DNA from 2 places in the Pseudarthrobacter sp. alpha12b genome. Region 1 is predicted to be linked to the other one. Evidence: riboswitches for the same ligand, from Rfam matches in the RefSeq annotation. Region 1 holds a riboswitch; the other holds the start of a gene.
What was found. A riboswitch is a leader RNA that binds a small molecule or an ion and turns the genes downstream of it on or off. The one in region 1 is predicted to bind glycine.
Positions count from the first base shown of each region.

Region 2: it holds a riboswitch for glycine, as region 1 does, so the genes downstream of both, gcvP (aminomethyl-transferring glycine dehydrogenase) here and gcvP (aminomethyl-transferring glycine dehydrogenase) in region 1, are expected to answer to the same signal.

Region 1 is NZ_CP196746.1:4,058,639-4,063,054, forward strand. Features, by position in the region: gene gcvP (aminomethyl-transferring glycine dehydrogenase) at 1-2,239, opposite strand, end outside; glycine riboswitch at 2,392-2,491, opposite strand; glycine riboswitch at 2,805-2,902, shown strand; gene cycA (D-serine/D-alanine/glycine transporter) at 3,057-4,416, shown strand, end outside.
Region 2 is NZ_CP196746.1:4,483,513-4,487,928, reverse strand. Features, by position in the region: gene gcvP (aminomethyl-transferring glycine dehydrogenase) at 1-2,513, opposite strand, end outside; glycine riboswitch at 2,704-2,801, opposite strand; gene ACTAQI_RS20820 (TetR/AcrR family transcriptional regulator) at 2,896-3,432, opposite strand; gene ACTAQI_RS20815 (MFS transporter) at 3,517-4,416, shown strand, end outside.

The DNA of each region.
Region 1 (4,416 bases):
CGAAGTTCGAGGCGCTGATGGCCACGCCGTGGCCTTCCTCATGGGCGGCCTTGTTGGCGTCGCCGGGCATGAACGGGGCGAGGTGGGCTTTGGCTGCGACCGGTCCGACGCCGGGTCCGCCGCCGCCGTGCGGGATACAGAAGGTCTTGTGCAGGTTCAGGTGGGACACGTCGCCGCCGAACTTGCCCGGCTGGGCCAGGCCCACCAGGGCGTTCAGGTTGGCACCGTCAACGTAGACCTGGCCGCCGGCAGCGTGGACAGCCTCGCAGATCTCGGTCACGTCCGCGTCATAGACACCGTGGGTGGACGGGTAGGTGATCATGATCGCCGAAAGGGCGTCCTTGTTCGCCTCGATCTTCGCGTACAGGTCCTCGTGGTCGATGGTGCCGTCTGCGGCTGTGGCGACGACGACGACCTTCATGCCGGCCAGCACTGCGGAGGCGGCGTTGGTGCCGTGGGCTGATGCCGGGATCAGGCAGACGTTGCGCTGGGTATCGCCGTTGGCACGGTGGTAGCCGCGGATGGCCAGCAGGCCGGCGAGCTCGCCCTGGGAACCGGCGTTCGGCTGCAGCGACACCTGGTCGTACCCGGTAATTTCTGCCAGGTCTGCTTCCAACCCACTGATCAGTTCACGCCAGCCCTCGGTCTGGGAGTCCGGTGCGAACGGGTGGATCGAAGCGAACTCCGGCCAGGAGATAGCTTCCATCTCGGCAGTGGCGTTGAGCTTCATGGTGCAGGAGCCCAGCGGGATCATGGTGCGGTCCAGCGCCAGGTCACGGTCGGAGAGCTTCCTGATGTAACGCAGGAGCTGGGTTTCGGACCGGTGGGTGTTGAATACCGGGTGCTGCATGAACTCGGAGGTGCGGAGCACCTCCGAAGGCAGATCGAAGCCCTTCGCGTCCACGACGGGACCGGCACCGAAGGCGACGGCGATCGCGGACAGGATTTCCGGCGTCGTGGTTTCATCCGTGGAGACACCGATGGTGTCGGCGTTAATGAAACGCAGGTTGATGCCGCGTGCTTCAGCAGCGGTGATGACCTTGGCGGCCTTGCCGGGGACGGAGACCGTGACAGTGTCGAAGAACGTCTCGGTGGCCAGTTCCCGGCCTGCGATCTCGAGCGTAGTGGCCAGCGCGCGGGCGTTGTTGTGGACGCGCTCGGCGATGGCCTTCAGGCCGTCGGGGCCGTGGTACACGGCGTAGAAGGAGGACACGATCGCCAGCAGCGCCTGCGCGGTGCAAATGTTGGACGTGGCCTTTTCGCGGCGGATGTGCTGCTCGCGGGTCTGCAGCGCCAGGCGGTAGGCGGGAACGCCGGCGTCGTCCTTGGACACGCCCACCAGGCGGCCGGGCATGGAACGCTCCAGGCCCTTGGCCACCGCCATGTACGCGGCGTGCGGGCCGCCGAAGAACAGCGGAACACCAAAACGCTGGGTGGAGCCGACGGCGATGTCGGCGCCCTGTTCGCCCGGAGGAGTGATCAGGGTCAGGGCCAGCAGGTCGGCGGCCACCGTGACCAGCGCGCCGCGCTCCTTCGCTTCGGCGATGACGCCGGCGTGGTTGAAAACACGGCCGGACACGCCGGGCTGCTGGAGCACGATGCCGTTGATTGAGCCGTGGGGCAGGCCGTTGGACAGGTCGGCGACCTCAACCTCGAAGCCGAGCGCCTCGGCGCGGCCCTTGACGATGGCGATGGTCTGCGGGAGGACATCGGCGTCCAGGACGGTCTTGCCGTCGCGGGCGTCCTTGTTCTTGTTGGCGCGGCGCATCATGAGGACGGCTTCGGCGACGGCGGTGGCTTCATCCAGCAGGGAAGCGTTGGCGATGGGCAGCCCCACCAGGTCCTGGACCATGGTCTGGAAGTTCAGCAGCGCCTCCAGCCGGCCCTGGGAGATCTCCGGCTGGTAGGGGGTGTACGCGGTGTACCAGGCCGGGGCCTCGAGGACATTCCGGCGGATGACGGCGGGCGTGATGGTGTCGTAGTAGCCCTGGCCGATCATTTGTACGGCGGTCTTGTTCTTGGCGGCGAGCCTGCGCAGTTCCGCAAGCACCTCAACCTCGCTCAGCGCGTCTTTGAGCGCAAGGGGCTTGGACTGGCGGATTGAGTTGGGAACGGCGATGTCCACCAGTCCATCAACGCTGTCGTAGCCAACGGCCTTGAGCATGGTGTCCACGTCAGCCTGGCGGCGTGCACCGATATGCCGGTCTGCAAAGGCAGACGGAAGGGATTGAATCGTCATGAGGAACTCCAGGTTTGGCCGGCCACGGGTGGCACGGCATGGATCGGGTCCCTCCCCGCTCTGTATTGGACCTGAGAGATTCCGCAAACCCATCAGGGCCTGCTTGCACCGTCGGTGAGTGCTGCCGGAGCAGCACTGCTTTCCAGAGTCGCCTCGCCGTGACGGTACATGGGCCTGAGAGATTCCTGGGGAGGATTTGCTCCTACGGCGCCTGCCCGGTGATGGCCGGGAGAACTCTCCCGCCACAGCTCGAAAGGCATATTGAAATGTGGGTGATTCGGCTCACAGGTTACAGGCAAAGCGAAGCGGGGAGCAAATCGGTCCGTCATGAATTGGGGCTCCAGAGCGTTACGTGGATGGCGTAACGCCGGGTTTGACTTTTGTCCGTGACGGACGCCACACTGAACCCCGTGATCCGGCCGGACCGCGGAACTGGCCCAAAGATGCTGGGTGCTCTGTTCGCCGGCCGGGATCACCGGAGGCGCCACAATCCATTCTGCGCATTACCGCGCCTGGGATGGATGCCCTCCGACAACTGAACACTGATTTAGCAAGCAAACGCTTTTGACCTGCGGCGGGAGAGCCCTGCCGGTACGTTCAGCAGGCGCCGTAGGAGCAAACCCTCCCCAGGAAACTCTCAGGCCCACGTACCGCCGCGGTGAGGCAACTCTGGAAAGCAGCCGGGCCCTGTCCTGGCTCACCGACGGTGCAAGCACGCCCATGCCGGCATGTGGAAACTCTCAGGTCCCAGACAGAGCGGGGAGGAAATCCAATCTTTGCGACACCCCGGGTGCCGCTCGAACGATGGAGTTCCTCAATGACGACCCATTCCCCGACGTCCCCCGGCGGCGGAGCCCCGCACCTGGAGCGGCAGCTCAGCAACCGCCACATCCAACTGATCGCCATCGGCGGTGCAATCGGCACCGGCCTGTTCATGGGCTCAGGCAAGACCATCTCGGCGGCCGGCCCCTCGGTGATCTTTGTGTACATGATCATCGGCTTCATGCTGTTCTTCGTCATGCGTGCCATGGGTGAACTGCTGCTCAGCAACCTCAACTACAAGTCCTTCAGCGACTTTGCCGCTGACCTGCTGGGTCCATGGGCCGGCTTCTTCACAGGCTGGACCTACTGGTTCTGCTGGGTCATCACCGGCATCGCCGATGTCATCGCCATCGCGGGCTACTCCAAAGAGCTGTGGCCCGGACTACCCCTCTGGATTCCCGGCCTGGCCACCGTGGCCATCCTGCTCCTGCTGAACCTCACCACCGTGAAGGCGTTCGGCGAAACGGAGTTCTGGTTCGCACTCATCAAGATCATTGCCATTGCCGCTCTGATCATCGTTGGCCTGTTCATGATCTTCACCGGTTTCCAGTCCGACGCCGGCCCTGCCACCTTCACCAACCTGTGGAGCCACGGCGGATTCTTCCCGAACGAGTTCATGGGCTTCGTGGCCGGCTTCCAGATCGCCGTTTTCGCCTTCGTGGGCATCGAACTGGTGGGCACCACCGCCGCCGAGGCCAAGAACCCGGAGCGGAACCTTCCCAAGGCCATCAACTCCATCCCCATCCGCGTGCTCCTCTTCTACGTGGGCGCCCTCATCATCCTGATGGCCGTCACCCCCTGGACTGAGTTCAGGGCCGGTCACAGCCCCTTCATCGCCATGTTCTCCCTGGCAGGCCTGGGCGCCGCGGCCACCGTGGTCAATCTCGTGGTGCTGAGCTCCGCGATGTCCTCCGCGAACTCCGGCATCTACTCGACGTCCCGCATGGTCTTCGGCCTTGCCCAGGAAGGCGACGCTCCCGACGTCTTTGGCAAACTGTCCCGGCGGAAGGTGCCCCAGAACGCACTGTTCCTCTCCTGCGTGCTGCTGCTGTCCGGCGTCGTCCTCATGTATGCGGGCCAGGACGTGGGCAAGGCCTTCGACATGGTGACCACTGTCTCCGCCGTCTGCTTCGTCTTTGTCTGGTCGATTATCCTGGCCAGCTACATCGCTTTCCGCCGCCGCCGGCCGCACCTGCATGAGGAATCGAAGTTCAAGATGCCCGGCGGTGTGGCCATGGTCTGGGTGGTCTTCGCGTTCTTCGCCTTCGTGATCTGGGCCCTGACCACGCAGCCTGACACCCTGGTGGCCCTGCTGGTCACCCCGGTGTGGTTCGTCCTGCTGGGCGCCGCGTGGT
Region 2 (4,416 bases), 420 kb from region 1:
GTGGGTGCGTGGAAGCCGAAGTCGATGAGGCGCTTGGCCACATCCTCGGCGGTAACCCCGGTCCTGGCCGTCAGTTCGCGCAGGTCCAGGATGCACTCGTGCGCCACCAGCCCGCCTTCACCGGTGTAGAGCACCGGGAAGTACTCGTTCAGGCGGGACGCGACGTAGTTCGCTGCCAGCAGCGCGGACTTGGTGGCTTCGGTCAGGCCCTCACCGCCCATAAGCTTCACGTACGCCCAGGAAATCGGCAGCACGCCCGCGGAACCGAAGCGGGACGCGGAAATCGCAACCCCGTGCCCGTCCTCGTGGGCGGCCTTGTTCGCATCGCCCGGCATGAACGGTGCCAGGTGGGCCTTGGCAGCCACGGGTCCGACGCCGGGTCCGCCGCCGCCGTGCGGGATGCAGAAGGTCTTGTGCAGGTTCAGGTGGGACACATCCCCGCCGAACTGGCCCGGCTGCGCCAGCCCCACCAGGGCGTTCAGGTTGGCGCCGTCGATGTAGACCTGGCCGCCGGCAGCATGCACAGCATCGCAGACCTCGCGGACATCCCCGTCGTACACGCCGTGGGTGGACGGGTAGGTGATCATGATGCAGGACAGGACGTCCTTGTTGGCCTCGATCTTGGCCGTCAGGTCATCGTGGTCGATCGTGCCGTCAGAAGCCGTGGCCACGACCACGACTTTCATGCCGGCGAGCACTGCGGAGGCGGCATTGGTGCCGTGGGCCGAGGCCGGGATCAGGCAGACGTTGCGCTGCTGCTCCCCGCGGGAGTGGTGGTAGCCGCGGATCGCCAGGAGTCCGGCGAGTTCGCCCTGGGAACCGGCGTTCGGCTGGATGGACACCTGGTCGTAACCAGTGATCGTGGTCAGGTCCGCCTCGAGGTCGGCGATGAGTTCACGCCAGCCTTCGGTCTGGGAGTCCGGTGCGAACGGGTGGATGGAGGCGAATTCCGGCCAGGAGATGGCCTCCATCTCGGCCGTGGCGTTCAGCTTCATGGTGCATGAGCCCAGGGGGATCATGGTGCGGTCCAGGGCCAGGTCACGGTCCGAAAGCTTGCGGATGTAGCGCAGCAGCTGGGTTTCGGACCGGTGTGTGTTGAACACCGGGTGCTGCAGGTAGTCGGAGGAACGCTCGACGGCGGCCTCCAGCCCGAAGCCCTGGTCTTCACCCCGGCTGTCGGCAACCTTGGCGCCAAAGACGTCGGCAACCTGGGCGACGATAACCGGCGTCGTGGTTTCATCGAGGGCGATGCCGACGGTGTCGGCGTCGACGCTGCGGAGGTTGATGCCCCGCGCCTCGGCGTCGGCAATGATGCCTGCAGCCCGTCCGGGGACCCGGACGGTCAGGGTATCGAAGAAGCTGTTGTGCAGGACCTCAACGCCGGCAGCGGCAAGCGAGGTCGCCAGGGCACGGGCGTGGCCGTGTGCAGTTGCGGCGATCGCCTTGAGCCCGTCGGGGCCGTGGTACGCCGCGTACATGGAGGCGACGATGGCCAGCAGCGCCTGCGCGGTGCAGATGTTGGAGGTGGCCTTTTCGCGGCGGATGTGCTGTTCGCGGGTCTGCAGGGCCAGGCGGTAGGCGGGAACGCCGGCGTCGTCCTTGGACACGCCCACCAGGCGCCCCGGAAGCGAGCGCTCCAGCCCCTTGCGGACAGCCATGTAGGCAGCGTGCGGGCCGCCGAAGAACAGCGGAACACCAAAGCGCTGGGCTGAACCGACGGCGATGTCGGCGCCCTGTTCGCCCGGAGGGGTGATGAGGGTCAGGGCCAGCAGGTCAGCGGCCACCGTGACCAGTGCGCCACGCTCCTTCGCAGCGGCGATGACGCCGGACTGGTCCCAGACCCGGCCGGAAGCGCCGGGCTGCTGGAGCACGATGCCGTTGATGTCGCCCTCGGGCAGGCCCTTGGACAGGTCCGCGACCTCAACTTCGAAGCCGAGCGCCTCGGCGCGGCCCTTGACGATGGCGATGGTCTGCGGGAGCACGTCGATGTCCAGGACGGTCTTGCCATCGGCGGCGGGCTTGGCCTTGTTGGCGCGGCGCATCAACAGCACGGCCTCGGCCACGGCGGTGGCTTCATCCAGCAGCGATGCGTTGGCAATGGGCAGCCCCACCAGGTCCTGGACCATGGTCTGGAAGTTCAGCAGCGCCTCCAGCCGGCCCTGGGAAATTTCCGGCTGGTACGGGGTGTACGCGGTGTACCAGGCCGGGGCCTCCAGGATGTTCCGGCGGATTACGGCGGGGGTGATGGTGTCGTAGTAGCCCTGGCCGATCATCTGTACGGCGGTCTTGTTCTTGGCGGCCAGCTTCCTCAGCTCGGTGAGGACTTCAACCTCGCTGAGCGCATCCTGCAGTCGGAGGGCGGTTTCCTGGCGGATGACCTTGGGAACGGCGGTGTCAACCAGGGAGTCGACCGTGTCGTAGCCTACGGCCTTGAGCATGGTGTCGACGTCGTCCTGGCGGCGCGCGCCAATGTGGCGGTCTACGAAGGTGGTGGAGGCTGGGGTAACCGACACGAAGGAACTCCAATTATTCAGGCGGCGCAGGGTACGCCACAGCTATTCGGGTCCCTCCCCACTCTGTATTGGACCTGAGAGTTTCCGCGTGGCCTGCCTGGGCAGGACCCGCTTGCACCGTCGGTGAGCACAACAGTCTTTTCGCTCCCTAAAGGGAGGCAGGAAACTGCCTGCTGCTTTCCAGAGGTGCCTCGCCGCGGCGGTACGGGGGCCTGCGAGATTCCTGGGGAGGATTTGCTCCTACGGCGCCTGCCTGTACTTCCGGCAGAACTCTCCCGCCGCAGATCAAAGGCTATTCATTTGTTGGATCATGACGGCCGGTGACAGCCCTCACAACTCTCCATTGTCCTACGCCGCAGCCCCTCCCGGCAAATGGCCGGGACTACCTCCGGAGCCGCTCCAAAGCGGCCAGGAGTTCCTCCACGTCGGCGGCCGCTCCCCCTTCCGGCGCAGGGCCCACCGACAACATGGCGTTGAAGTACAACCCGTCCCCCATGTAGAGGACCGCCTTGGCCAGGCCCGGCCCCACATCGGCCGCAATCTCGTCCAGCCATCGCTGCTGGATGGCTGCGAACCGGCGCCGCGTCTCTTCGTGCGCCACTTCGGCAAGCCTGGTGGCGGCCACGATGACACGGTCCAGCGCAGTGTCAGCCCAGACGGAGGAACGGATGAAGTAGGCAGCGGCGCCTTCAGTAGCCGCAGCCATAGCGTCGGCGTCTTCCCGGGCCAGGCCCTCCAACCGGTCAAGCAGCACCGCTATGAGGGCTTCCTTGTTGGGAAAGTGGTAGAGGAGGCCACCCTTGGACACCCCGGCCTTCCGGGCTACGGCATCAAGGGTTGCGGCGCGCTCCCCCACTTCGATCAGCAGGGACTCGAAGGCGTCAAGGACCGCGTCACGGGCTACAGGCTTTCGGGGCATGCCTTCCATCATGCCCTTCACCGGGTGGGAAACCGGAATGCGCTCGAGTTTCAAACTATACCGTCCAGACGGTACAGTTATTGCATGACAACTTCCATCCGCTACACACCGGCCCACGCGGACAGCGCCGCTACACGCCGCCCGTGGCGCGACTGGCTTGCGCTGGGGATCCTGATGTTTCCGGTGCTGTTGGTGGCGGTGGACAACACCGCCCTGACCTTTGCCCTGCCCGCCATCACCCGCGCCCTGGAGCCTACCGGCCTGCAGCTGCTGTGGATCGTTGACGCCTATCCATTGGTGCTGGCCGGACTACTGGTGTCCATGGGCAGCCTGGGCGACCGGATTGGGCGGCGGCGGCTGCTGGTGATTGGCAGCATGGGCTTCGCCGGACTGTCCGCCGCCACGGCCTTTGCGCCCACGCCGGAGTGGCTGGTTGCCGGCCGCGCGGCCCTGGGCTTCTTCGGCGCCATGCTGATGCCGTCAACTTTGTCGCTGATCCGCAACATCTTCCCTGAGCCCAACCGCCGCAGGCTGGCTGTGGCCATTTGGGCCGCCGGCTTCTCCGGCGGCGCCGCCTTGGGGCCAATCCTGGGCGGATGGCTGGTGGAGCACTTTTGGTGGGGTGCCGTGTTCCTCGTCGCCGTGCCACTCATGGTCCCCCTGCTGGTGCTCGGGCCGGCCCTCATTCCGGAATCCAAGGACCCCGCGCCGGGCAAGGTGGACGTCCCGAGCATCCTGCTCTCCATGCTGGTCATGGTGCCCGTGGTCTACGGCATCAAAGCGGTGGCCACCGAGGGACCGGGCGCGGCGGGGCTGGGCAGCATACTCTTTGGGCTGCTGATGGGAGTGGCGTTCGTCCGGCGGCAGCACCGGCTGCGGCACCCACTGCTGGACATGTCGCTGTTCCGGAACAGGGTGTTCAGCATGGCCATCAGCGCCAACATCCTTGCCTTGTTCTCCTTCAACGGGTTCATCCTGTTCCTT